DNA from 2 places in the Pseudomonas sp. GL_093 genome. Region 2 is predicted to be linked to the other one. Evidence: riboswitches for the same ligand, from Rfam matches in the RefSeq annotation. Region 2 holds a riboswitch; the other holds the start of a gene.
The links. Region 2 has a riboswitch for cobalamin ahead of AC3IUE_RS18655 (CbtB domain-containing protein). Riboswitches for the same ligand answer to the same signal wherever they lie in the genome.

Region 1: it holds a riboswitch for cobalamin, as region 2 does, so the genes downstream of both, cobO (cob(I)yrinic acid a,c-diamide adenosyltransferase) here and AC3IUE_RS18655 (CbtB domain-containing protein) in region 2, are expected to answer to the same signal.

What each region holds. Positions count from the first base shown of each region.
Region 1 covers NZ_CM174448.1:1,970,311-1,981,905, reverse strand. Annotated here, with positions in the region: gene AC3IUE_RS08990 (MarR family winged helix-turn-helix transcriptional regulator) at 1-5, opposite strand, end outside; gene AC3IUE_RS08985 (adenosylcobinamide-GDP ribazoletransferase) at 60-791, opposite strand; gene cobC (alpha-ribazole phosphatase family protein) at 794-1,369, opposite strand; gene cobT (nicotinate-nucleotide--dimethylbenzimidazole phosphoribosyltransferase) at 1,366-2,421, opposite strand; gene cobU (bifunctional adenosylcobinamide kinase/adenosylcobinamide-phosphate guanylyltransferase) at 2,418-2,939, opposite strand; gene AC3IUE_RS08965 (cobyric acid synthase) at 3,061-4,512, opposite strand; gene cobD (threonine-phosphate decarboxylase CobD) at 4,509-5,501, opposite strand; gene cbiB (adenosylcobinamide-phosphate synthase CbiB) at 5,494-6,402, opposite strand; gene bluB (5,6-dimethylbenzimidazole synthase) at 6,399-7,049, opposite strand; gene AC3IUE_RS08945 (cobyrinic acid a,c-diamide synthase CobB) at 7,046-8,446, opposite strand; gene cobO (cob(I)yrinic acid a,c-diamide adenosyltransferase) at 8,443-9,054, opposite strand; cobalamin riboswitch at 9,137-9,371, opposite strand; gene AC3IUE_RS08935 (hypothetical protein) at 9,526-10,110, shown strand; gene AC3IUE_RS08930 (PQQ-dependent sugar dehydrogenase) at 10,179-11,492, shown strand.
Region 2 covers NZ_CM174448.1:4,079,043-4,090,637, forward strand. Annotated here, with positions in the region: gene AC3IUE_RS18630 (phospholipase D-like domain-containing protein) at 1-22, opposite strand, end outside; gene AC3IUE_RS18635 (vWA domain-containing protein) at 51-590, opposite strand; gene AC3IUE_RS18640 (magnesium chelatase ATPase subunit I) at 710-1,708, opposite strand; gene cobN (cobaltochelatase subunit CobN) at 1,877-5,740, opposite strand; gene cobW (cobalamin biosynthesis protein CobW) at 5,744-6,805, opposite strand; cobalamin riboswitch at 6,904-7,116, opposite strand; cobalamin riboswitch at 7,293-7,521, shown strand; gene AC3IUE_RS18655 (CbtB domain-containing protein) at 7,643-7,846, shown strand; gene AC3IUE_RS18660 (CbtA family protein) at 7,858-8,565, shown strand; gene AC3IUE_RS18665 (cobalamin biosynthesis protein) at 8,562-8,975, shown strand; gene cobM (precorrin-4 C(11)-methyltransferase) at 9,059-9,805, shown strand; gene nfuA (Fe-S biogenesis protein NfuA) at 9,966-10,550, opposite strand; gene AC3IUE_RS18680 (fatty acid cis/trans isomerase) at 10,749-11,595, opposite strand, start outside.

The DNA of each region.
Region 1 (11,595 bases), 2.1 Mb from region 2:
AGCATGGTGCGTGTATATACCCGCGGTTGTGTTAAATCAAGTTACATGATGTGGGAAGTTCAGCAGATAGCCAATCCCACCAGCACCGCGACCTCAAGGATTTCCAGCAACGCCCCCGCCGTATCGCCCGTCGTGCCGCCCAATCGGCGCAGCATCACTTGCCGCAGCCAGACAAACACCAGCGCCGCCAGCACAACTGCCAACACACCGCTGAGACCGGCAATCAAAACACACGCCAACGCACTCACCGCCAACACCTGTTTACCCGCCAAACGCGGCAGATGATCGGCCAGCGCTTGCCCCAAGCCACCGGCACGCACATAAGGCGTGGTCAGGAACAAGCCCAGCATCGCGCTGCGCCCGATCAACGGAACAATGATCAGGACAACGGCGTGTTGCTGCTCGATCAATGCCAGCAACGCGGCGAATTTGAGCAGCAACACCAGCACCAGCGTCACGACCGCAATCGGCCCGCTACGCGGGTCCTTCATGATCGTCAACGTGCGCTCGCGATCGCCAAACCCACCGAGCCACGCATCGGCGCTGTCGGCCAGGCCGTCCAGGTGCAACGCGCCGCTGAGCAATACCCAAACCGTCAGCAACAGTGCTGCATGAAGCAACAACGGCGTGCCGAGTAACAGCCAGTTGAACGCCCATAAAATCCCGCCGAACAGCAGGCCGACCAGCGGATAAAACAGCAGCGACCGCCCCAACTCCTGTGGCGCCGGCATGCCCGGCAGACGAATCGGCAGGCTGCTCAAAAATTGCAGGGCGATCCAGAACGGCAACATGGTCAGAGCGCTTCCTTTAACAACACGCCGGATTCGACCGTCAGCGAAAACAACGCGCCATGCCCGACTTCGACGTTGAGCAACTGCTCACGAGGCAATCCCCGCGCCTGAGCCAGCAACAAACGCATGACCCCGCCGTGACTGATCAGCAACACCCGCTCGCCAGCGTACGCGGCTTGCAAGCGCTCAACGGCCGCCAACACCCGCGTCGAAAAATCCACCACCGGCTCACCCTGAGGCGGCGTAAACGAGTAAGGGTCGGCCCAGAACAATCCCAACGCCTCGGCATCGGTTTCCATCAGCGCTGCTGCACTCTGCCCTTCCCAGGCGCCGAAGTGCAGCTCTTGCAGGTCTTTATCCAACTGCACCGGCAAACCCAGTTGTGCGCCGAGTTCTTCGGCGAACCGCGCACACCGCTGCAACGGCGAGCTGACCAAACGATCCCAAGGCCCCTGCTCGACCACCGCCGCGCGCATCTGCGCCCAGCCCTTGTCGGTCAGCGCATCGTCGAGGCTGCCGCGCAAGCCGCCACCGAGTTCGGTTTCGCCGTGGCGCAACAGGTCCAGGCGCAAGGTCATGCCGGACGATCCGCCACGGCGGCCTCGGCGAACGTCGCCATCTGCCCGTGAAGGTCGCACGCCAGACGCAGCAACGGCACGGCCAATGCGGCGCCACTGCCCTCGCCCAGACGCAGGCCGAGATCCAGCAGCGGTTCGGCGTTCAGAGTTTCCAGCACATGACGATGACCCGGCTCGGCGCCGCGATGACCGAACAACAGCCACTCACGGCATTCAGGGTTCAAGCGCACCGCCACCAACGCCGCGACGCTGCAAATGAAACCGTCCACCAGCACCGCGACGCCTTCCTGGGCACACGCCAGATACGCGCCGACCAGTGCCGCGATTTCAAAACCTCCGAGGTTGAACAGGGTTTGCAGCGCATCGCCACGTTGAGCACTGTGCAATGCCAAAGCGCGCTCGATAACCTGAGCTTTATGGCTGACACCCGCCGCATTCAAACCCGTGCCCGGCCCCGCCAGTTGCACCACCGGGCAATCGAGCAAGGCACAGGCCAACGCGCTGGCCGCGGTGGTGTTGCCGATGCCCATCTCGCCACCGATAAACAACTGCGCACCCGCCGCGATGGCGCGCTGCACGCTGTCGCGGCCGGCCTGCAAAGCGAGTTCGCCTTGAGCCGGCGTCATCGCCGAACCTTCGACGAAATTCGCCGTGCCCGGGCCGATGTTCATGTGACGCACACCCGGTAAATTCAACGACGGCGTCACCGTGCCGAGGTCGACGACTTCCAGGGATGCCCCGAGTTGCCGCGCCAACACGCTGATCGCCGCCCCACCGCTGACGAAGTTGTGCAGCATCTGCCCGGTGACTTCCTGAGGAAATGCCGACACCCCTTCCGCGACCACGCCATGGTCACCGGCAAAAATCGCGATCCACAGCTGATCCAGTCTCGGCTTGACCTGCCCTTGTAACCCGGCCAATTGGACGGCCACCGACTCAAGCCGACCGAGGGAGCCGGCAGGCTTGGTCAGCTGTTGTTGACGGGCCTCAGCCTGCTCGACCGCTTGAGCATCGATCGGTTTGCAGGGGTTCAGCCACCAGGATTGAGTCATAACGCAGTTCCTTTCAAAGTCAGGGGCAGGCCGGCGACGGTCAGGACGACGCGCTGACAGCGCTCGGCCAATGCTTGATGCAGCCAACCGGCTTCATCGACATAGCGGCGAGTCAATTCGCCCAGCGGCACGACACCCATTCCGGTCTCGTTGCTGACAAAAATGATTTCACCCGGCAACGACGCCAGGCAGTCCAGTAATGCATGACGTTCGGCTGACAGACGCTTGGTGTCGTCGAGCATCAGCAAATTGGTCATCCACAACGTCAGGCAATCCACCAGCAGGCACCGATCGGCGCTGGCGGTTTCGCGCAGGATGCGGGCGAGTTCCACCGGTTCTTCGATCAACGCCCATTCGGCTGGACGACGGGCGCGGTGATGGGCCACCCGCTCGTTCATTTCACCGTCGAGGGGTTGGCTGGTGGCGATGTACGTCACCGCCAGACCGCTGTCGGAGGCGAGTTTTTCAGCCAGGCGACTCTTGCCGGAGCGGGCGCCGCCTAGGATCAGTTGCAGCATGGTTCATTCCTTCAAATTGGCGGTGTGGCGACGGGCCTCATCGCGAGCAAGCTCGCTCCCACATTGGAATGCGATCACCTGTGGGAGCGAGCTTGCTCGCGATGAGGCCGGAACAGTCACCTCAAATCCCACAGAGCTCACGCAACAGTCGGGTATCCAGATGCTTCTCCACCAGATCCGCCAGCCGCTCGATATCGCGCTCACGCAACGCGTGATAATCCACGTCCTGCACCGCCTGCAAACCTGCCCAGCGCAACAGCGCACTGCACGCCGCGGGCGATTCAAACAGGCCATGCAGGTAGGTGCCGAAAATCTGCCCGTCCGCGCTTTGCGCACCGTCGCAGCGACCGTCATCCAGCTGCACCGCGGCGTTTTCCAACGCCGGCCCGGTGGTCACCCCGGCATGAATTTCATAGCCGCTGACTGGCGCATCTTCGAGCGCCAGACGCCCGCGCACATTGCGCAATTGCTTCTCTTCTTCGAGCTGGGTTTCGAACGCCAACAAGCCCAAACCGGCGCTGGAACCCGGCGCGCCTTCGAGGCCCAGCGGGTCGTGGACCTGGTTGCCGAGCATTTGCAGACCGCCGCAAATGCCCAGCACTTTGCCGCCATAACGCAGATGACGACTGATCGCGGTGTCCCAGCCACTGGCCCGCAGGTACGCGAGGTCGCTGCGCACGCTTTTCGAGCCGGGGAGAATAATCAGGTCCGCCGGTGGAATCGCCTGACCGGGGCCGATGAATTGCAGATCCACCTGCGGATGCAGGCGCAGCGGATCGAAATCGGTGTGGTTGCTGATTCGCGGCAGTACAGGCACCACTACTTTCAGGACCTGGTCGGCCTTGTCAGTCTGACGCTGATCGATGCCGTCCTCGGCTTCCAGGTGCAGGTCCATCACGTAAGGCAGAACGCCGATCACCGGTTTGCCGGTGCGCGCTTCCAGCCAATCCAGCCCCGGTTGCAGCAAAGCGATATCGCCGCGAAACCGATTGATGATGAAGCCTTTGACTCGCGCCTGTTCGCTGGGCGACAGCAGTTCCAGCGTGCCCACCAGATGCGCAAAAACCCCGCCGCGATTGATGTCGGCGATCAACACGACCGGACAATCCACCGCCTCGGCAAAGCCCATGTTGGCGATATCACCGGCACGCAGATTGATCTCGGCCGGCGAACCCGCGCCTTCGACCATGACCACGGGATACGCCGCGCTCAGCCGTTCATGAGAGGCCAGCACTGCTTGCATGGCGATAGCTTTGTAGTCGTGATACGCGACCGCGTTCATCGTCGTGACCGCGCGACCATGGATGATCACTTGAGCGCCGGTGTCGCTGTTGGGTTTGAGCAGCACCGGGTTCATGTCGGTGTGCGGCTCAAGGTTGGCGGCCTGAGCCTGCACCGCTTGCGCACGACCGATCTCGCCACCGTCGGCGGTCACGGCACTGTTAAGCGCCATGTTCTGTGGTTTGAACGGCACGACGCTGACGCCCTGACGCGTGACCCAGCGGCACAACGCCGTCACCAGCGTACTTTTACCGGCGTCGGAAGTGGTGCCCTGCACCATCAACGTAGTCATTGGGTTTCCTTGGCGTAGGCTTCGAACGCTTGCGCGAGACGTGTCCACTCGGTTTCATCGGCGGGCAAGCCGAAACGCACGCTGCTGTTGTGGGTGAACAACCGCAGCAGAATGCCGCGCCGGGCCATGAACTCATGCAGGTCTTCGGCACGGTCGGTGATCAGCCATTGAAACAAGGCGCAGCCACCCTGGGGTTTGAAACCGTGGTGTTCAAGCAGCAGCGCCAGACGCTCGCTGGCTTCATCAGCGCGAACCCGTTGCCGGACATGCCCTTCGGTATCCAGCAGACAGGCCTGCCCCAGCACCCGCGTCGGCCCGCTGACCGCCCACGGCCCCACTTGCTCGGCCAGCAACTTGAGCAACTTGCGCTCAGCCAGGACGAAACCCAGACGCACACCGGCCAGGCCGAAAAACTTGCCGAAGGAACGCAGCACGATCAACCCGACCTGATTGGCAAAAGGTGCCAGGCTCAGCTGCGGTGTGTTGTCCATGAACGCCTCGTCCACCACCAGCCAGCCACCGCGCTGGGCCAGCCGCGAGTGCCAGTCGAGCAGCCGACTCGGTGTCAGGCTCAGGCCGGTAGGATTGTTCGGGTTGACCACCACCAGCACGTCGAGGCTGTCGAGAAAGAAGTCGACTTCCTGCTCCAGCACTTCACGCACGATGTAGCCGTTACGGCGCCACGCTTCGGCGTGTTCGGCGTAACACGGCGAGAGCACGCCGACCTTGCCGGCCCGGCGCAAACGCGGCAGCAACTGGATCGCCATTTGCGAGCCAGCCACCGGCAGCACCTGAGCGGCGCCGTAATAATCACAGGCCGCCTGCTCCAGGCCGTCATCGGTTTCCGGCAAACGCGCCCAGGCCCGCAACGGAATCTCCGGGACCGGAAACGGCCAGGGCGCGAGGCCGCTGGACAGGTCGAGCCAATCGGCTTCGGCGATGCCGTAATCGAGCGCCGCCTTGCGTAACCGACCACCGTGCTCAAGCATAAAATTCAGCCCCCACGCAGAGGATCAGCAACCATAACCATACCCCGCGCTGGACCAATTGCCAGCCGCGGTCGATGGAGTCGGCGTCCGCCGGCACGCCTTCGCCCAGTGGCGGACGCTGATGCAGTTCACCGTGATAAATCGCCGCCCCGCCCAACTCGACGCCGAGCGCACCGGCACCGGCCGCCATCACCGGACCGGCATTCGGGCTGTCCCAGGTCGGGCCCTGTGTGCGCCAGCATTTCAGCGCCAGACGGGTTTTGCCCAGCAGCGCGTAGGTCAATGCGACCAAGCGCGCAGGAATGTAGTTGAGGACGTCGTCGATCTTTGCCGCCGCCCAGCCGAAACGCTCGAAACGTTCGTTGCGGTAACCCCACATCGCATCCAGCGTGTTGCTCAAACGGTAGAGCACCACGCCAGGCGCGCCGGCCACAGCAAACCAGAACAGCGCAGCGAATACCGCGTCGCTGCCGTTCTCCAGGACAGACTCCGTGGCGGCGCGGGCGACTTCGGTTTTATCCAGTTCGCTGGTCTGGCGGCTGACCAGATAACTGACACGTTTGCGCGCCTCGTCCAGATCATCGCTGCGCAGCGCCTTGGCCACAGGCGTAACGTGCTCACCGAGGCTGCGCATGCCGAGGGCGCAATAGAGCACGAGAATCTCGACGATCCAGCCGACATAGGGCGCCCAGGAAAACGCCGTGGCCAGCAGGGTCAGCGGCAACACCGCGATCACCCAGGCAGTCACGCCATGGCTGCGCCAGCCGCGACCCTCACCATTGAACCGTTGCTCGATGCGCTCGGCAAAACGGCCGAACGCCACCAGCGGATGCCAGCGTTTGGGTTCACCCAGCAGCGCATCCAGCGCAACCGCGGCGACACTCAACAACGCCACACTCATTGACTCACTCCCCAATAATTTTCATACAACAGCTCACTGAGCGGACGCGCCTGCGCCCAGCCTTCGAGTACCAGCATCGGCGCCGGATAGAATTCCTTGACCGGACCGAGACAAAGAACGGCCAACGGCTTGGCTCCGACGGGCAAACCCAGCAGGTCCGCCAGGGCTTGCGGCTCGAACAGCGACACCCAGCCCATGCCCAATCCTTCAGCGCGGGAGGCCAGCCAGAGGTTCTGGATCGCGCAGGACAATGACGCCATGTCCATTTCCGGCAAAGTGCGGCGGCCGAAGATATGACGCTCTCGATCGTCCATCAGCGCGGCGACCAGCACCTCGGCGCAGTCGTTGATGCCTTCGACTTTCAGCTTCATGAATTCGTCGGTGCGCTCGCCGAGGGCTTCAGCGGTGCGGATGCGTTCTTCTTCAACCAACAACTGGATCTTGCCGCGCAGGGCTCGATCGCTGATGCGGATGAACCGCCAGGGCTGCATCAGGCCGACACTCGGCGCTTGATGCGCGGCTTCGAGCAGGCGCCGCAGCAACTCGGGCTCGACGGTGCCACCGCTGAAATGACGCATGTCGCGGCGTTCGCCGATGGCTCGGTAGACCGCCGCGCGCTCGGCTTCGGAAAATGCGTTGTTGCTCATGGCCTCTTCGCGAGCAGGCTCGCTCCCACATTGGAAGGTGTGCTGCCTGAAGAAACGCAGTCAACTGTGGGAGCGAGCTTGCTCGCGATGGCGGCCTCAAGGTCAGGCGCAAATAATGCGGCTACAGCGGCGGGATTGGACGGGAAATAAAAGTGCACATAAGAGGCGGTCATCCGCCCTTCACGATAAACCGCCTCTGCCCCTCGCCCACCGTTCGGGCTCAAGCCACGAGCAATCGGCTCAAGCTCGGTACTGGTCAGCGAATGGTGATAGGTGTGCCCGCGCAACGAACCTTCCGGCAACTCGACCGCTTGCAACGCCAACGCGGCCAGACGCTTTTGCATCACCGCATCCCCCGCCAGCAAGCCGACCAGTTCAGCGCGGGTACCTTCGACATCGGTCAACGAATCGAGCAGATACAGCATGCCGCCGCACTCGGCCAACAACGGCTTGCCCGCCGCATGGTGAGCGCGGATTGCGTCCAGCATCGTGGTGTTCTGTGACAGCGCCACATGGTGCAATTCGGGATAACCGCCCGGCAGATAGAGGCTGTCTGCCTCCGGCAATTGCGTGTCACGGATCGGCGAGAAAAACAGCAACTCGGCGCCCATGGCGCGGAGCAGATCCAGGCTAGCACCGTAGGTGAAGGCAAACGCTTCGTCACGGGCCACGGCAATACGCACGCCGGCCAGCAACGGTTCTGCCGCGATCACATCTGGAGCGGCGAATTCCACCGCCGGTGGCAGCGCGACCTCGCAACTGCTGGCCAGCGCATCGGCCGCCGCATCGAGGCGCAGATCAAGATCGTTCAACTCACTGGCCTGAACCAGCCCGAGGTGTCGGCTCGGCAATTCGATCCCGGTTTCCCGGGACAAGGCGCCGTACCAGCGCAAGCCTTCAGTGAGGCTGCCTTCCAGTAGTTGCGCGTGACGCAGGGTGCCGACGCGGTTGGCCAGCACACCGGCAAACGGCAAGTCCGGCTGATAACGCGCCAGCCCCAACGCCAGTGCGCCAAAGGTCTGGGCCATGGCGGTGCCGTCGATCACACCCAGCACCGGTACGCCGAAATGCCGCGCCAGATCAGCGCTGGACGGCGTACCGTCGAACAACCCCATGACGCCTTCGATGAGGATCAGATCGGCTTCACCGGCGGCTTCCCACAACAGTCGACGACTTTCCTGCTCGCCGACCATCCACATGTCCAGTTGATACACCGGCGCACCGCTGGCGCGCTCGAGAATCATCGGGTCGAGGAAGTCCGGGCCGCATTTGAACACGCGCACCTTGCGCCCCTGATTGCGATGCAAACGGGCCAGTGCGGCGGTGACGGTGGTCTTGCCCTGACCGGAGGCCGGCGCGGCAATCAATACCGCCGGGCAATGACGTGGTTGACTCACAATTCGACGCCTTTTTGCGCTTTGATCCCGGCCTGGAACGCGTGCTTGATCACGCCCATTTCGGTGACGGTGTCAGCCAGTTCAATCATCTCCGGCTTGGCGCCGCGACCGGTGACCACCACGTGCTGCATCGGCGGACGGGCCTGCAAGTCGCTGAGCACTTGATCGAGATCCAGATAACCGTGCTTGAGCGCAATGTTCAATTCATCCAGCACCACCAGGCCGATCGACGGATCACGCAGCAATTCGCGCGACACCGCCCATGCGGCTTCAGCGGCGGCGATGTCACGCTGGCGATCCTGGGTTTCCCAGGTGAAGCCCTCGCCCATCACATGAAAACGCACCTGTTCCGGGAAGCGCCGGAAGAACAGTTCTTCGCCGGTGCTGCTGCGCCCTTTAATGAACTGCACCACACCACACTGCATGCCGTGGCCCATGGACCGGGCGAGCATGCCGAAAGCCGAGCTGCTTTTGCCTTTGCCGTTGCCGGTCAGCACCAGCAGCAGGCCACATTCATTCGGGGAATTGGCGATGCGTTCGTCGATCACGGCTTTTTTGCGCAGCATGCGCGCCAGATGACGTTCGTCACGATCGGGGGTATCAGTCATGGGGGAGCTCTCCGTTGAGGCTGGATAACGGCGGGCAGGCACAAGAATAGACGGCAAAAAAGCCTGGCATCGCCCACCGTGATGCCGCTGGATGGATCAGGCCGGTCTCCGGGCTCATGAGCGGCGTTTTGCCTGACTGCGCGCCTTCCCATGTCGACAGTCGACACAGTGGCTCAAGGCGCAGTCTTTACTCATTTACCGTTGCGGGGGCAGCGCCGGGATCATGGCTCTTCGTCGCTTGAAGAGAGTCACTCACCGGCTTCCCTGTTTCACTCTGTCGACCAAGGTCACAGAGCACCTGAAACAAGCCGCGAAGGTTAGAGGGTTGGGGATGGAGCGTCAATTGAAGACGGGCGGCCTGCGAGCGAATAACTGCCGTCGATCAATTATCTGACGCCAATCTTGTGCCACACTCTCAGCAGTGATATCAAAGAGCCACAACCTCACAACACAAGAACAAGGGTGAGCCACATGCAAGGCATGATCATCAGCAATCCGAAGCTGGAATTCCTGCGCCCGGTGCTGGAACGCTGGTTTGACTGTATCGACCGCTACAACGCCGTGCGCGGCGATAACGACACGCCTTACTGGTTCGACGAAAAAGCCAACCTGAGCCTGCTGTCCGCCGCGGCCTGGATGGCGGAAATGGTTACGCTGCAACAAACACCGACCCGCAAACAGACCGAAGAAGGCGAACGCAATGGCCGAGCCGATCTGTTTATCGCGACCAGCGAAGAACGCGCTTACCTTCAGGCGACCCAGCGCTGGCCACGCGTCAACAGCCTGAACCTGACGCAAGCATTACAAGACATCACCAGCGACGCCAAGCGCATCAGCTACGCCAGCGACCTGAAACTCGGCTGCCTGTTCGTCGCGCCGCAAAAAGCCCAACAAAGCGCCACCCCGGAAGAACTCCAGGACATGCTCGACGACCTGCAAAAGGAACACACCTGCGCGGTGGCCTGGTATTTCCCCTACGCCTATCGCAAGTTACGCAACGAAGCCGGCAACTATCACCCCGGCATTGCCGTGCTGTTCAAGGAAGCCCGCGGCTGACCGGTTGAACCATCGCGCACCTGCGCTTCTCTATTGATTAGGTCAATGCATTCATAGGGAAGATCAGCATGCGCAAGCCCCCGCTCGCTCTCGTCATCGTGCTCGCCGGAGGGCTTGCGGCCTGTGGTGAAACCGCCAGGCTGCAAGTCACCGACGGCTACGGCCCGTCACCCAAGCTGCCAGAACCGAATAAAACCCTGATCCCGACGGTGAACATCGCCCCGGCGATCGGCTGGCCGGACGGCACGAAACCCATCGCCGCGACGGGGACTCAGGTGGCGGCTTTTGCCGAAGGTCTCGATCACCCGCGCTGGCTCTATGTATTACCCAACGGCGACGTGCTGGTCGCCGAAACCAACGCACCACCCAAACCCGATGACGGCAAAGGCATTCGTGGTTGGGTGATGGGCAAAGTCATGGGCCGTGCCGGCGCCAAAGTACCGAGCCCGAACCGCATCACGCTGCTGCGGGACAAGGACCACGACGGCGTCGCCGAAACCCGCACAGTGTTCCTGGAAAACCTCAACTCACCCTTCGGTATGACCCTGGTCGGCAATGACCTGTACGTCGCCGACACGGACCGCCTGCTGCGCTTCCACTATGAAAACGGCGAGACGGCGATCAAGTCACAGCCGATGAAGGTGATCGACCTGCCGGGCGGTACGCTGAATCACCACTGGACCAAAAACGTCATCGCCAGCAAGGACGGCAGCAAGCTGTACGTCACGGTGGGCTCCAACAGCAACGTGGCCGAAAACGGCATGGACAAGGAAGAAGGTCGCGCGGCGATCTGGGAAGTGGATCGCGCCACCGGCAATCATCGAATCTTCGCCTCGGGGATTCGTAATCCAAACGGTCTGGCCTGGGAACCTCGGAGCGGCGCACTGTGGACGGCGGTCAACGAACGCGACGAAATCGGCAGCGACCTGGTGCCGGACTACATCACTTCTGTGAAGGACGGCGGGTTCTACGGCTGGCCTTACAGTTATTACGGTCAGCACGTCGACATCCGCGTCGAGCCGCAAAACCCCGACCTGGTGGCCAAGGCCATCGCTCCGGACTACGCGGTCGGCCCACATACCGCATCGCTGGGCCTGACATTCGCTGAAGGCAACAGACTGCCGGCGCAATTCAAGGAAGGCGCATTCATCGGCCAGCATGGCTCGTGGAACCGTAAACCGCACAGTGGCTACAAAGTGATTTTTGTACCGTTCAGCGCAGGAAAACCGACCGGGCAGCCGATTGATGTGCTCACCGGTTTCCTCAACAACGAGGAAAAAGCCATGGGCCGGCCGGTGGGTGTGGTGATTGATCGGCAGGGTGATTTGTTGGTGGCGGATGACGTGGGCAACAAGGTGTGGCGCGTGTCGGCGGTTAAATAAATTTCGAACAACACATAACCCATGTGGGAGCGAGCCTGCTCGCGATGAGGCCGGCACATTCGACATTGAATTTGCCTGACCCACCGCTATTCGCGAGCAGGTC
Region 2 (11,595 bases):
TGTTGGCGGCTAGAACGCGCATGACTCACTCCTGTGAAGATCTTTTCGGTTCACTCCATATCATCGATATGCCGGTACTGCGCCTGCAATTGAGTTGCCAATACTTTAGACCGTCCAAGACGAATCGGCCCGCGTTCGATGTCGATCAGCAGTCCCGGACAATCAAGCGCCGGCAACATCGACCAGTCCTTCAACCGGCCATCGGTTACCAGCAACAAACGCTGATGTTCAGCCGGAAAGCGTTTTTGCCGTGCCGTCAGCCAGCGCCCCGCTTCACCCAGTGCCGCCAGCAACGGCGTACCACCGCCCGCTCCCAGCCCATCAAGCCAGTCGCGCAAACCCGCGGAGGCTTTCAACCCTTGCACTTGCCACTTCGGCACATGACCACTGGCCGTGAGCAACGCCAGGCGTGCACGCTGACGATAGGCATCGTCGAACAGTTGCGCCAGCAAGCCCTTGGCATCGCTCAACGCCTGATGGCGACGAGTAGAAGCCGAGGCGTCGACGATCACCAGCCACAGTTCGTGGGGCGAACGGGTGCGCAGGTGAAACAGGACATCGGCGCGCTGACGCGGGCGGCCGTTCAGCAAGGTGCCGGGCCAATTGATCGAGCCGCTGCGCGCCGCGTGACGTTTACCCTGTTTGCCGTTATCCAGCCGTCCGGCGCGGGGTCTGGCATTCGCCCCCGCGTCAGATCGAGGGCGAATGCCTAGGGCTTTTTTGGCCAGCTCGGCACGTCACGTCGGGCGCCGACCGGGAGCGCCTGAGCGGGCATTTCACCCCATTGGCCCTGGCCTTCGCTCGGATTGGCATTTTGCGTAGAGGGCGGCTGACTGTGTTGCGGCGCCGGTGGCGATGGCTCGCGGCGGCGATGGCGCAAGGCAAATTCGGCGACGGCGTCGATATCTTCCTCGGCGATGGTGCTTGCCCCACGCCACGCTGCATGGGCACGCGCCGCGCGCAACCAGACCAGGTCGGCCCGCAAGCCATCGACCCCGGCGGCAAAGCAACGCTCGGTAATCTGCGCGAGCGCATGATCGTCGAGCGGAATGCTTGCCAGTGCGCTGCGCGCTTTCTGGCAACGTTCGCGCAGCGATTGCTGCTGGCTTTCCCATTCGACGCAAAAGCTGTGAGGATCGCTGTCGAAATCCAGCCGCCGACGAATGATCTGGCCGCGCTCGGTCGGCGCTGTGTGGCCACTGAGGGCGACGTTCAGGCCAAAGCGGTCGAGCAATTGCGGACGCAGTTCACCCTCTTCCGGGTTCATGGTGCCGATCAGCACGAACTTCGCCGAATGCCGATGGGAAATGCCGTCGCGTTCGATCAGGTTGGTGCCGCTGGCGGCCACATCCAGCAGCAGGTCCACCAGGTGATCGGGCAGCAGGTTGACTTCATCGACGTAGAGCACGCCGCCGTCGGCCTTGGCCAGCACACCGGGGGAGAACTGCGCGCGACCCTCGCTCAGGGCGGCGTCCAGGTCGAGGGTGCCGACCAGTCGTTCTTCGGTGGCGCCAAGCGGCAAGGTGACGAATTGGCCGCTGGCGAGCAAGTCCGCCAAGCCACGGGCCAGGGTCGACTTGGCCATGCCGCGGGGGCCTTCGATGAGAACGCCGCCGATTTTCGGGTCGATGGCGGTCAGGTACAGGGCGAGTTTCAGATCGTCGGCGCCGACCACGGCGGAGAGAGGGAAATGGGGGGTGTCGGTCATCTTAAATACTCGGTCATGGTCGGTGATCCATCAGCAGCACCTTAATCCCTGTGGGAGCGAGCTTGCTCCGGGCGGCGTTCCGACGATGGCGGCGTGTCAGCTAAAATTAATATTGAATGATCCACCGCTATCGCGAGCAAGCTCGCTCCCACAGGGTTCTGCGGCGCATTAGCTGTCTTCTTCTATGTCCAGCAACAAATTCTCCAGCGCTTCACGGTAGTCGCCCGGCTCCTTCCACATCCCACGCTGCTGCGCCTCAAGCATCCGCTCGGTCATGTCGCGCAACGCATGCGGATTATGCTCACGGACAAAATCCCGGGTCGCCGGATCCAGCAAGTACGCATCCGCCAGCAATGCATACTGGTGATCGTCGATCAGCTGCGTTGTAGCGTCGAAGGCAAACAGATTATCAACCGTCGCCGCCAGTTCAAATGCGCCTTTATAGCCGTGGCGCTTCACGCCGTCGATCCACTTCGGATTGGCTGCCCGCGAGCGAATCACCCGGTTCAGCTCTTCCTTCAACGTACGGATCTTCGGCAAGTCCGGCTGACTGTGATCGCCATGGTAACTGGCCGCCGCTTCGCCACTGAGGCTTTCCACGGCCGCGAGCATGCCGCCCTGGAACTGGTAATAATCGTTGGAGTCGAGCAAGTCGTGTTCACGGTTGTCCTGGTTTTGCAGCACAGCCTGAACCTGGCTCAGGCGCTGAGCGAACTGCGCTCGCGCCGCGGTGCCTTCGTCAGAACCGCCGTAAGCGTAGCCACCCCAGTTCAGATAAACCTCGGCCAGGTCGTCGCGGCTTTGCCACAGACGACCATCGATGGCGCCCTGCACGCCCGCGCCATAGGCACCGGGTTTGGCGCCAAAGATGCGCCAACCGGCCTGACGTTTGGCCGCGTCTTCATCCAGCCCCGATTGCATCAATGCTTCGCGCTCGGCACGCACTTTGGCCGCCAAGGGGTTGAGGTCGTCCGGCTCGTCGAGGGCGGCGACCGCTTGCACGGCGGCGTCGAACAGACGGATCAGATTGGCAAAGGCATCGCGGAAGAATCCGGACACGCGCAACGTCACGTCCACGCGCGGACGGTCCAGCAGACTCAGCGGCAGAATCTCGAAGTCGTCGACTCGCTGACTGCCGGTGGCCCAGACCGGGCGCACGCCCATCAGCGCCATGGCCTGGGCGATGTCGTCGCCACCGGTGCGCATGGTCGCCGTGCCCCACACCGACAGGCCGAGCTGGCGCAGGTGATCGCCGTGGTCTTGCAGGTGTCGCTCAAGAATCAGGTTGGCCGACTGGAAACCGATGCGCCACGCGGTGGTGGTCGGCAGGTTACGCACGTCCACCGAGTAGAAGTTGCGACCGGTCGGCAGCACGTCGAGCCGACCGCGACTCGGCGCACCGCTGGGGCCGGCGGGCACGAAGCGACCACTGAGAGCGTCGAGCAGACCGCGCATTTCCGCCGGGCCGCAGGCGTCCAGACGCGGAGCGACGACTTCGCGCAGGCTGTCGATGATGGCGCGGACGTCCGACCAAGTGGCCTCCTGTGGGAGCGAGCCTGCTCGCGAAAGCGGTGGGTCAGGCAAATCAATGTCGACTGACACTCCGCTTTCGCGAGCAGGCTCGCTCCCACAGGGGCCGGGCTCAACCTCGATACTCAACGTTTGCGAGATCAGTTGAGCGGCAAACAGTTCCAGACGTTCGCGGGTATCACCTGCCGTGCGCCAGGCTTCATCGGTGAGGGTTTGCAGTTCAATCGGACGCGGCCCGATCCAAGGTTCGGCGAGTGCGCAATCCAGTGGATCGAAGCCCAACGTGAACGCCTTGGCCAAGGCCCGCAGCAGACTCGATTGCGCCCCCCGCCCATCGCCACGTGGAATGCGCAACAACGCCAGCAAGGTGTCGATGCGCAAACGCCCGGTCGGTGATTCGCCGAAAATGTGCAGACCGTCGCGGATCTGCGACTCTTTCAAGTCGCACAAATAGGTGTCCAGACGCGGCAACCAGATCGCCGCATCGGCATCACTGTCGAGTTTTTCGTCCAGTTGCAGTTCACGGTCGATGTGCGTCTCGCGCACCAGTTGCAGGATGTCGCGCTGCAATTCCCGAGCACGGCGCGGATCGAGCAATTGCGCTTCGTAATACTCGTCGGCGAGTAATTCGAGGTTGCGCAACGGGCCGTAAGTTTCGGCGCGGGTCAGCGGCGGCATCAGGTGATCGATGATCACCGCCTGCGTACGGCGCTTGGCCTGGGCGCCCTCCCCCGGATCGTTGACGATAAACGGATAGATGTTCGGCAACGGCCCAAGCAGCGCATCCGGCCAGCAATTCTCGGACAGCCCGACGCCTTTGCCCGGCAGCCATTCGAGGTTGCCGTGTTTGCCGACGTGGATCACGCCGTGGGCGCCGTAAGTGTTGCGCAACCAGAAGTAGAACGCCAAGTAACCGTGAGGCGGCACCAGGTCCGGGTCGTGATACACCGCACTCGGGTCCACCTGATAACCCCGCGCCGGTTGTATGCCGACGAAGGTCAGGCCAAAGCGTAGCCCGGCGATCATCATTCGCCCGCCACGGCACATCGGATCGTTTTCGGGCGAGCCCCAACGTTCCAGCACGGCCTGCCGATTGGATTCGGGCAAGGCGTTGAACATCAGCAGGTAGTCGTCCATCGCAAGGCTTTGCTGACACGGACGCTGGTCGAGGGTGTCGAGGTCGTTGCTGACGCCGCCGAGTAACTGCTGGATCAACGCGGTGCCGCTATCAGGCAACTCGGCCGGCAGCGGATAACCTTCTTTATGCAGCGCACGGAGGATATTCAGCGCAGCGGCCGGGGTATCGAGGCCGACACCATTGCCGATGCGACCGTCACGGGTCGGGTAGTTGGCGAGGATCAGGGCGATACGTTTTTCAGCGTTGGGCACCCGCGCCAGATCGATCCAGCGTCGCGCCAGTTCGGCGACAAAATCCATGCGCTCCGGTTGTGGCCGATAGCAGACTACGTCCGATTGGCTGCGCTCGCTGCGCCAGGCCAGGTCTTTGAAGCTGATCGGTCGGCTGATGATCCGCCCGTCCAGTTCCGGCAGCGCGATGTGCATCGCCAGATCACGCGGACCTAGGCCTTGTTCGCTGGCGCGCCAACCGGGTTCGTTGTCCTGGGCGCAAATCGCCTGGATCACCGGGATGTTGCGGCGAAACGGTCGCAAGTGCGGTGCTTCAGGACTGGATTGAGCGAAACCGGTGGTGTTGAGAATTACGCCGGCCTCGACTTCATCCAACAGGTCCTCGACCACCGTCAGGCAGCCGGGTTCTTTCAAACTGGCCACGGCAATCGGCAAAGGGTTCAACCCCGCCGCCTGCAAGCGCTGGCAGAAAATATCGATGAATCCAGTATTGGCCGCCTGCAAATGCGAGCGGTAGAACAGCACCGCCGCGACCGGTTGATCGGCCTGCCAGTCGGCTTGCCAATCCTTCAGTTCAGCGGGGCTTTTTTGCGGGTGGTAAATCGCTGTGCGCGGCAGGGTTTGCGGCTCGGCCCAGGCGTAGTCGCGATCCAGCCAGCGATTGGCGAGGCAGCGGAAAAAATCCAGGGCATTGCTCATGCCGCCCTGACGCAGAAACTGCCAGAGCCGGTCGCGGTCTTCCGCGCCCACCGTGCTTAGCTCGCTGAGTTCCGGGTCCGGGCGATCATCGCCGGGCACCAGAATCAGCTGCACGCCGCGTTCCGACAGTTGCACCAGTTGCTCGACGCCGTACCGCCAATAGGCGATGCCGCCGTGCAGCGAAATCAGAATCACCTTGGCGTGGCGCAGCACTTCGTCGAAGTAGAGATCGACCGACGCGTGGTTCTGCACCTGCATCGGGTTGGCCAGGCGCACGCTCGGGTAGTCGTCGGGCAGTTGCTGCGCGGCTTCGGCGAGCAGCGCGAGGCTGGAGTCGCCGCTGCACAGGATCACCAGCTCGGCGGGGGTTTGTCCAAGGTCGGCAATGTTGTCATCCGACACGAAACCGCCGGGCTGGGTCCTGAGCAGGTGCATGGCTTAAACGCTGAGCGCAGCGCGCAATTGCGCTTCAAGCAGAGTGGCGTCCAGCTCCTGACCGATCAACACCAGACGCGTGGTGCGCGCTTCGTCGGCGCCCCACTGACGGTCGAAGTGCTTGTCGAAACGTGTGCCCACGCCCTGGATCAGCAGGCGCATTGGTTTGTTCGGGATCGCCGCGAAACCTTTGACGCGCAGGATGCCGTGTTGGACCACCAGTTGAGTCAACGCGTCCAGCAGCAGGCTTTCGTCGGCTTGCGGCAATTCGATGGAGATGGAGTCGAAGGCATCGTGGTCGTGATCATCTTCGCCTTCATGGTGGTGATCGTGATGGCTGTGACGGCTGTCGATGTGTTCTTCGGAGCCGGCGCCGAGGCCGATCAGCACGTCCAGTGGCACGCGACCGCTGCTGGCTTCGATGACTTTCACCGCTGGCGGCAGTTCTTCAGCCACTTCCAGGCGCACACGGGCCAGGTCTTCAGGGCTGATCAGGTCGGCCTTGTTGAGGATCACCAGGTCGGCGCTGGCCAGTTGGTCGGCGAACAGCTCGTGCAGCGGCGATTCGTGGTCCAGGTTCGGGTCGAGTTTGCGCTGGGCATCGACCTGGTCCGGGAAAGCCGCGAAGGTGCCGGCGGCGACCGCTGGGCTGTCGACTACGGTGATGACCGCGTCAACGGTGCAGGCGCTGCGGATTTCCGGCCACTGGAAGGCTTGCACCAGCGGTTTTGGCAGGGCCAGACCAGAAGTTTCGATCAGGATGTGATCGAGATCGCCGCGACGGGCGACCAATTCGCGCATCACCGGGAAGAATTCTTCTTGAACGGTGCAGCACAGGCAGCCGTTGGCCAGTTCGTAGACGCGGCCGTTGGCTTCTTCTTCAGTGCAACCGATGGAGCACTGCTTGAGGATTTCGCCGTCGATGCCCAGCTCGCCGAACTCGTTGACGATCACCGCAATGCGGCGGCCCTGAGCGTTGTCGAGCATGTGCCGCAGCAAGGTGGTTTTGCCCGAGCCGAGGAAGCCGGTAACGATGGTGACGGGGAGTTTGGCCAGTGTTTTCATCGGATGCCCTTTGGCAAGGTGGCGGGCATACGGGACGACGACCGCTGCTGCATAGGCGCGCGGAAGATTTCGCCACCGGATCACCCCGCCCGGTTGTAGTGAGAATTCGTTTCGAGGCAGGTCTCCTGGCTGACGGTGTGCCAATCGTTCGACTGGCGTTGGCTGCGCCTTCCCGCGAACCCTTTGCACAGGGTTTGCAGTGGCGTGGCAGCGAACATCACCGTTCACAGTTGCGGGGGCAGCCGCGGCATCGACCGCGTTCCCTTCTTAGCTTCGGCAGACGCCGAAGAACCTCGAAAGCGCAAGGCTACGCATCGTGTGGGGGCGGGTCAATGTCTTGTGGCGCCCTCACTGGCCCCATCGCGAGCAGGCTCGCTCCCACAGTTGATCGCATTCCCCTGTGGGAGCGAGCCTGCTCGCGATGAAGTCGCCTCGGCCCCAAGTTGAGAACCCATGCCAATTGACTCTCCGCCCCCGCCCATGCTCTCCTACACGCCTTGTTACGGGTGCCCTTCACAGGGTGAAACGGGAAACCGGTGAATCATGTGCTTTACTCTAAAGTCATGTCAGTCCGGTGCTGCCCCCGCAACGGTAAGCGAGCGAAGCGTCAGATCCACTGTGCCAGCAGTTCGGCATGGGAAGGTGATGCTTGCAGGTCAAGGCGAAAGCCAGTGCCCCTCGTGAGCCCGGAGACCGGCCCGCAACACAAAGTGACCATTACGATCACTGAATAACAAACCCGCGGTGGGCGGGCGCTGTTTGAACCTCTGCGTGCCCGACTCGCAGGGGTCTTCCATGCGCTCTAAATCACCCGCTGACAGACCAGAGGGAAGCGCCATGTCGATCATCAGCAGCACCGGCAGCAACACCGATAAAAGCACCGCCAGCACCACCAATACCCTGACTCAACGCCTGACCGCCGCCGTGTGCGCGTCGATCCTGGGTGCGTGCCTTGTGTATTTCGCCGGTTTCTCGCACATCGAAGCGGTGCACAACGCCGCTCACGATACCCGCCACAGCTCTGCATTCCCGTGCCATTGAGACCTGCTGACATGATCAAGCGTATTGCGCAAACCGCAGGGTTCACCGGGCTGCTGGCCGCCCTGCTGCTGACTCTGCTGCAAAGCTTCTGGGTGGCTCCGCTGATTCTGCAGGCCGAGACTTACGAAAAATCCGAGCCCGCTGCTGTTGAGGTTCACGAACACGCCGCAGGTGCTGTCGCCGCTCACACCCACGATGCTGAAGCCTGGGAACCGGAAGACGGCTGGCAGCGCGTGCTGTCCACCACCGGCGGCAACCTGGTGGTAGCGGTCGGTTTCGCCCTGATGCTGGCCGGTCTTTACACCTTGCGCGCGCCGACCAAAACCTCCCAAGGCCTGCTTTGGGGCCTGGCCGGTTACGCGACGTTCGTGCTGGCACCGACTCTCGGTCTGCCGCCTGAGCTGCCGGGCACTGCCGCAGCTGATTTGGCGCAACGGCAGATCTGGTGGATCGGCACGGCTGCCTCCACCGCGGTCGGCATCGCATTAATCGTGTTCAGCCGTCACTGGCTGATGAAAGTGCTCGGCGTGGCCATTCTGGCTGTTCCTCATGTGATCGGCGCACCACAACCGGAAGTCCACTCGATGCTGGCTCCAGAAGCCCTGGAAGCTCAGTTCAAAATCGCTTCGCAGCTGACCAACATGGGATTCTGGCTGGCCTTGGGCCTGATCAGTGCCTGGTTGTTCCGCCGCAAAAACGATGGTCAATACCACGCATGACTGAGATCAGCGCAGCGCCGACTTTAGTGGTCGGCCTGGGCTGCCAGCGCGGCTGCCCCGTCAGCACGCTGCGGGCGCTGCTCGATCAGGCGTTACAGGCTCATAAAATCGGACTTCACCAGATCAAGGCGCTGGCCAGCATCGACCTGAAGCGCGAAGAGCCTGGCTTGATCGAATTGGCCGAACAACTAGCACTGCCACTGATGTACTTCAGCAGCGAACAATTGGCCGGCTATCAACCGCAACTCACCCATCATTCGGACATCGCGTTCGAACGCACCGGCTGCTACGGCGTCGCGGAAAGTGCCGCCCTGGCCCTGGCCGAACACCTGGCCCAGGCACCGGCAAAATTGCTGATTTCACGACAAAAATATGCCCAGGCCACCTTGGCATTGGCCTGCGCCGCCTAAAATCCTCGATAATCCTCGCCTTCGATCATGAGCAATCTTCATCTGAAGCCTTGCTCAGCCCCTTTTTCTCACAGGAACCGACGATGACCGTCTACTTCATTGGCGCAGGTCCCGGCGACCCGGAACTGATCACCGTCAAAGGCCAACGGCTGATTCGCAACTGCCCGGTGATCATCTATGCTGGCTCCCTGGTGCCCGCCGCCGTGCTGGAAGGCCATCGCGCCGAACAGGTGGTCAACAGCGCCGAACTGCACCTGGAACAGATCATCGAGCTGATCAAATCCGCCCATGCCAAGGGTCAGGACGTGGCTCGGGTGCATTCTGGCGATCCGAGTCTTTATGGCGCCATTGGCGAGCAGATTCGCTACCTGCGCGAACTCGACATCCCGTTTGAAATCATTCCCGGCGTCACGGCCACGGCGGCCTGCGCGGCGCTTCTGGGCGCGGAACTGACGTTACCGGACGTGTCACAAAGCGTGATCCTGACCCGCTACGCCGACAAGACCGCGATGCCCGCCGGCGAAGAGCTCGGCAGCCTGGCGCAGCACGGGGCGACCATGGCGATCCATCTGGGGGTCAATCATCTGGAGAAGATCCTGGCCGAATTGCTGCCGCATTACGGCGCGGATTGCCCGATTGCGGTGATTCACCGGGCGACCTGGCCGGATCAGGACTGGGTGGTGGGGACGCTTGAAGACATTGCCGCGAAGGTTGAAGCCAAGGGGTTTCGGCGCACGGCGTTGATTTTGGTGGGCCGGGTTTTGGGCAGTGATCACTTCAGTGAGTCGTCGCTGTACCGTGCCGGGCATGCGCATTTGTATCGGCCATAGGGCCTCATCGTCGGAACGCCGCCCGGAGCAAGCTCGCTCCCACAGTTGACCGCATTCCAATGTGGGAGCGAGCCTGCTCGCGAAGGCGTCAGTGAATTTCACGCTTAAAAAAACGGCACTCACGGGTGCCGTTTTTTTATGTCTGCAGCGAACACCTTACTTAGTAGTAGGCGTTTTCTTTCTGCGTGTGGTCGGTGACGTCACGAACGCCCTTGAGCTCGGGAATGCGCTCGAGCAAGGTGCGCTCGATGCCTTCGCGCAAGGTAACGTCTGCCTGGCCGCAGCCCTGGCAACCGCCGCCGAACTTCAGCACGGCGATGCCGTCTTCGACCACATCGATCAGGCTGACCTGACCGCCGTGGCTGGCCAGCCCCGGGTTGATCTCGGTTTGCAGGTAATAGTTGATACGCTCATTGACCGGGCTGTCGGCGCTGACCATCGGTACTTTGGCGTTTGGCGCCTTGATGGTGAGCTGGCCGCCCATACGGTCGGTGGCGTAGTCGACTACCGCATCGTCCAGGAACGCTTCGCTGAACGAGTCGATGTAAGCGGTGAAGCTTTTGAGCCCCAGCGCCGTGTCTTCAGGTTTTTCTTCGCCCGGCTTGCAATAAGCAATGCAGGTTTCGGCGTACTGAGTGCCAGGCTGGGTGATAAAGACGCGGATGCCGATGCCTGGGGTGTTCTGCTTGGAGAGCAGATCAGCCAGATAATCGTGGGCGGCGTCGGTAATGGTAATAGCGGTCATGGAAACTCCTCGCAGGCTTGGGCGCAGTTTACGCCAATCATCGCGCCGTACAAAGTCCTAGTATTTTTGTCGGGAAAGAAACGGAGATCCCCTGTAGGAGTGAGCCTGCTCGCGATGGCGTCAGTTCAGCAAAATCGATGCTGACTGTAAGGATGCTATCGCGAGCAGGCTCACTCCTACAGGAGGAAGCGGTCGGACTCAAAGATTCTCGTACCTATTCATGTCCAGCACGCCCTCTTCCACCGGTTCGGTCTCGTGGACGTACCGGCTCAGGTCATGGAAGTAGAACCAGAACTGCGGATGGCTGCGGCGAATGCCCCAGCGCTCGACGATTTTTTCGAATCGATCAGCGTCCTTGGCGTTTTCCATCTCGTCCACGAACTCAGGCACTTGCTCGGCCGGGATGTTGAACATGAAGTTCGGATAGCTGCTGAGCACGCCCGGAAAAATGGTGATCGTGTCGAGCCCCGGTTGATAACGCAGGGATTCACCGAGCAGAAACGCGACGTTACTGTGCGTGCGGTTGCGCAGCAGGCTGTAGACCTCGCGCTTGCCGCTCGCCGTTTCGATGCGCAGCAGGGTCGCTTCCGGCAACTGATCGATAACCTTCAGCCCGGCCGCCGGACGCGAAGTCAGGCGACTCAACGCCTGTTCGGCGCTCTGCAAGGCCAGATCGATGTTCGGCCGTGAGCAATAAGCGCCGTCACAACGGTTGATCGGATCCGGTTTGGCGTTGAGGTCGCCGTAACGGGTGAGCAACTGTAGGGCGAAATCGCGTTTCGGGTCTTTTTCGTCCAGTACCAGCGCCGTCTCTTTGTCGTTGTCGATGGCCTCGTAGTCCAGCCACATCTTGAATTTGCCGCCGCTCTGGTACCAGTCGTCGAGGTAGTCGTCGCGCGAATTGGCCGGCATCAGGCGCAGAAAATTCTGCTCGGCGCCGTTGCGGATCAGGTCGAAGTACAGGCGCGTTTGCGCCTGATGGGAAACATTGCCGAACACGTCGAAGTTGACCGCCAACTGGTAATACGTGCGCTCCAGCAGCGGG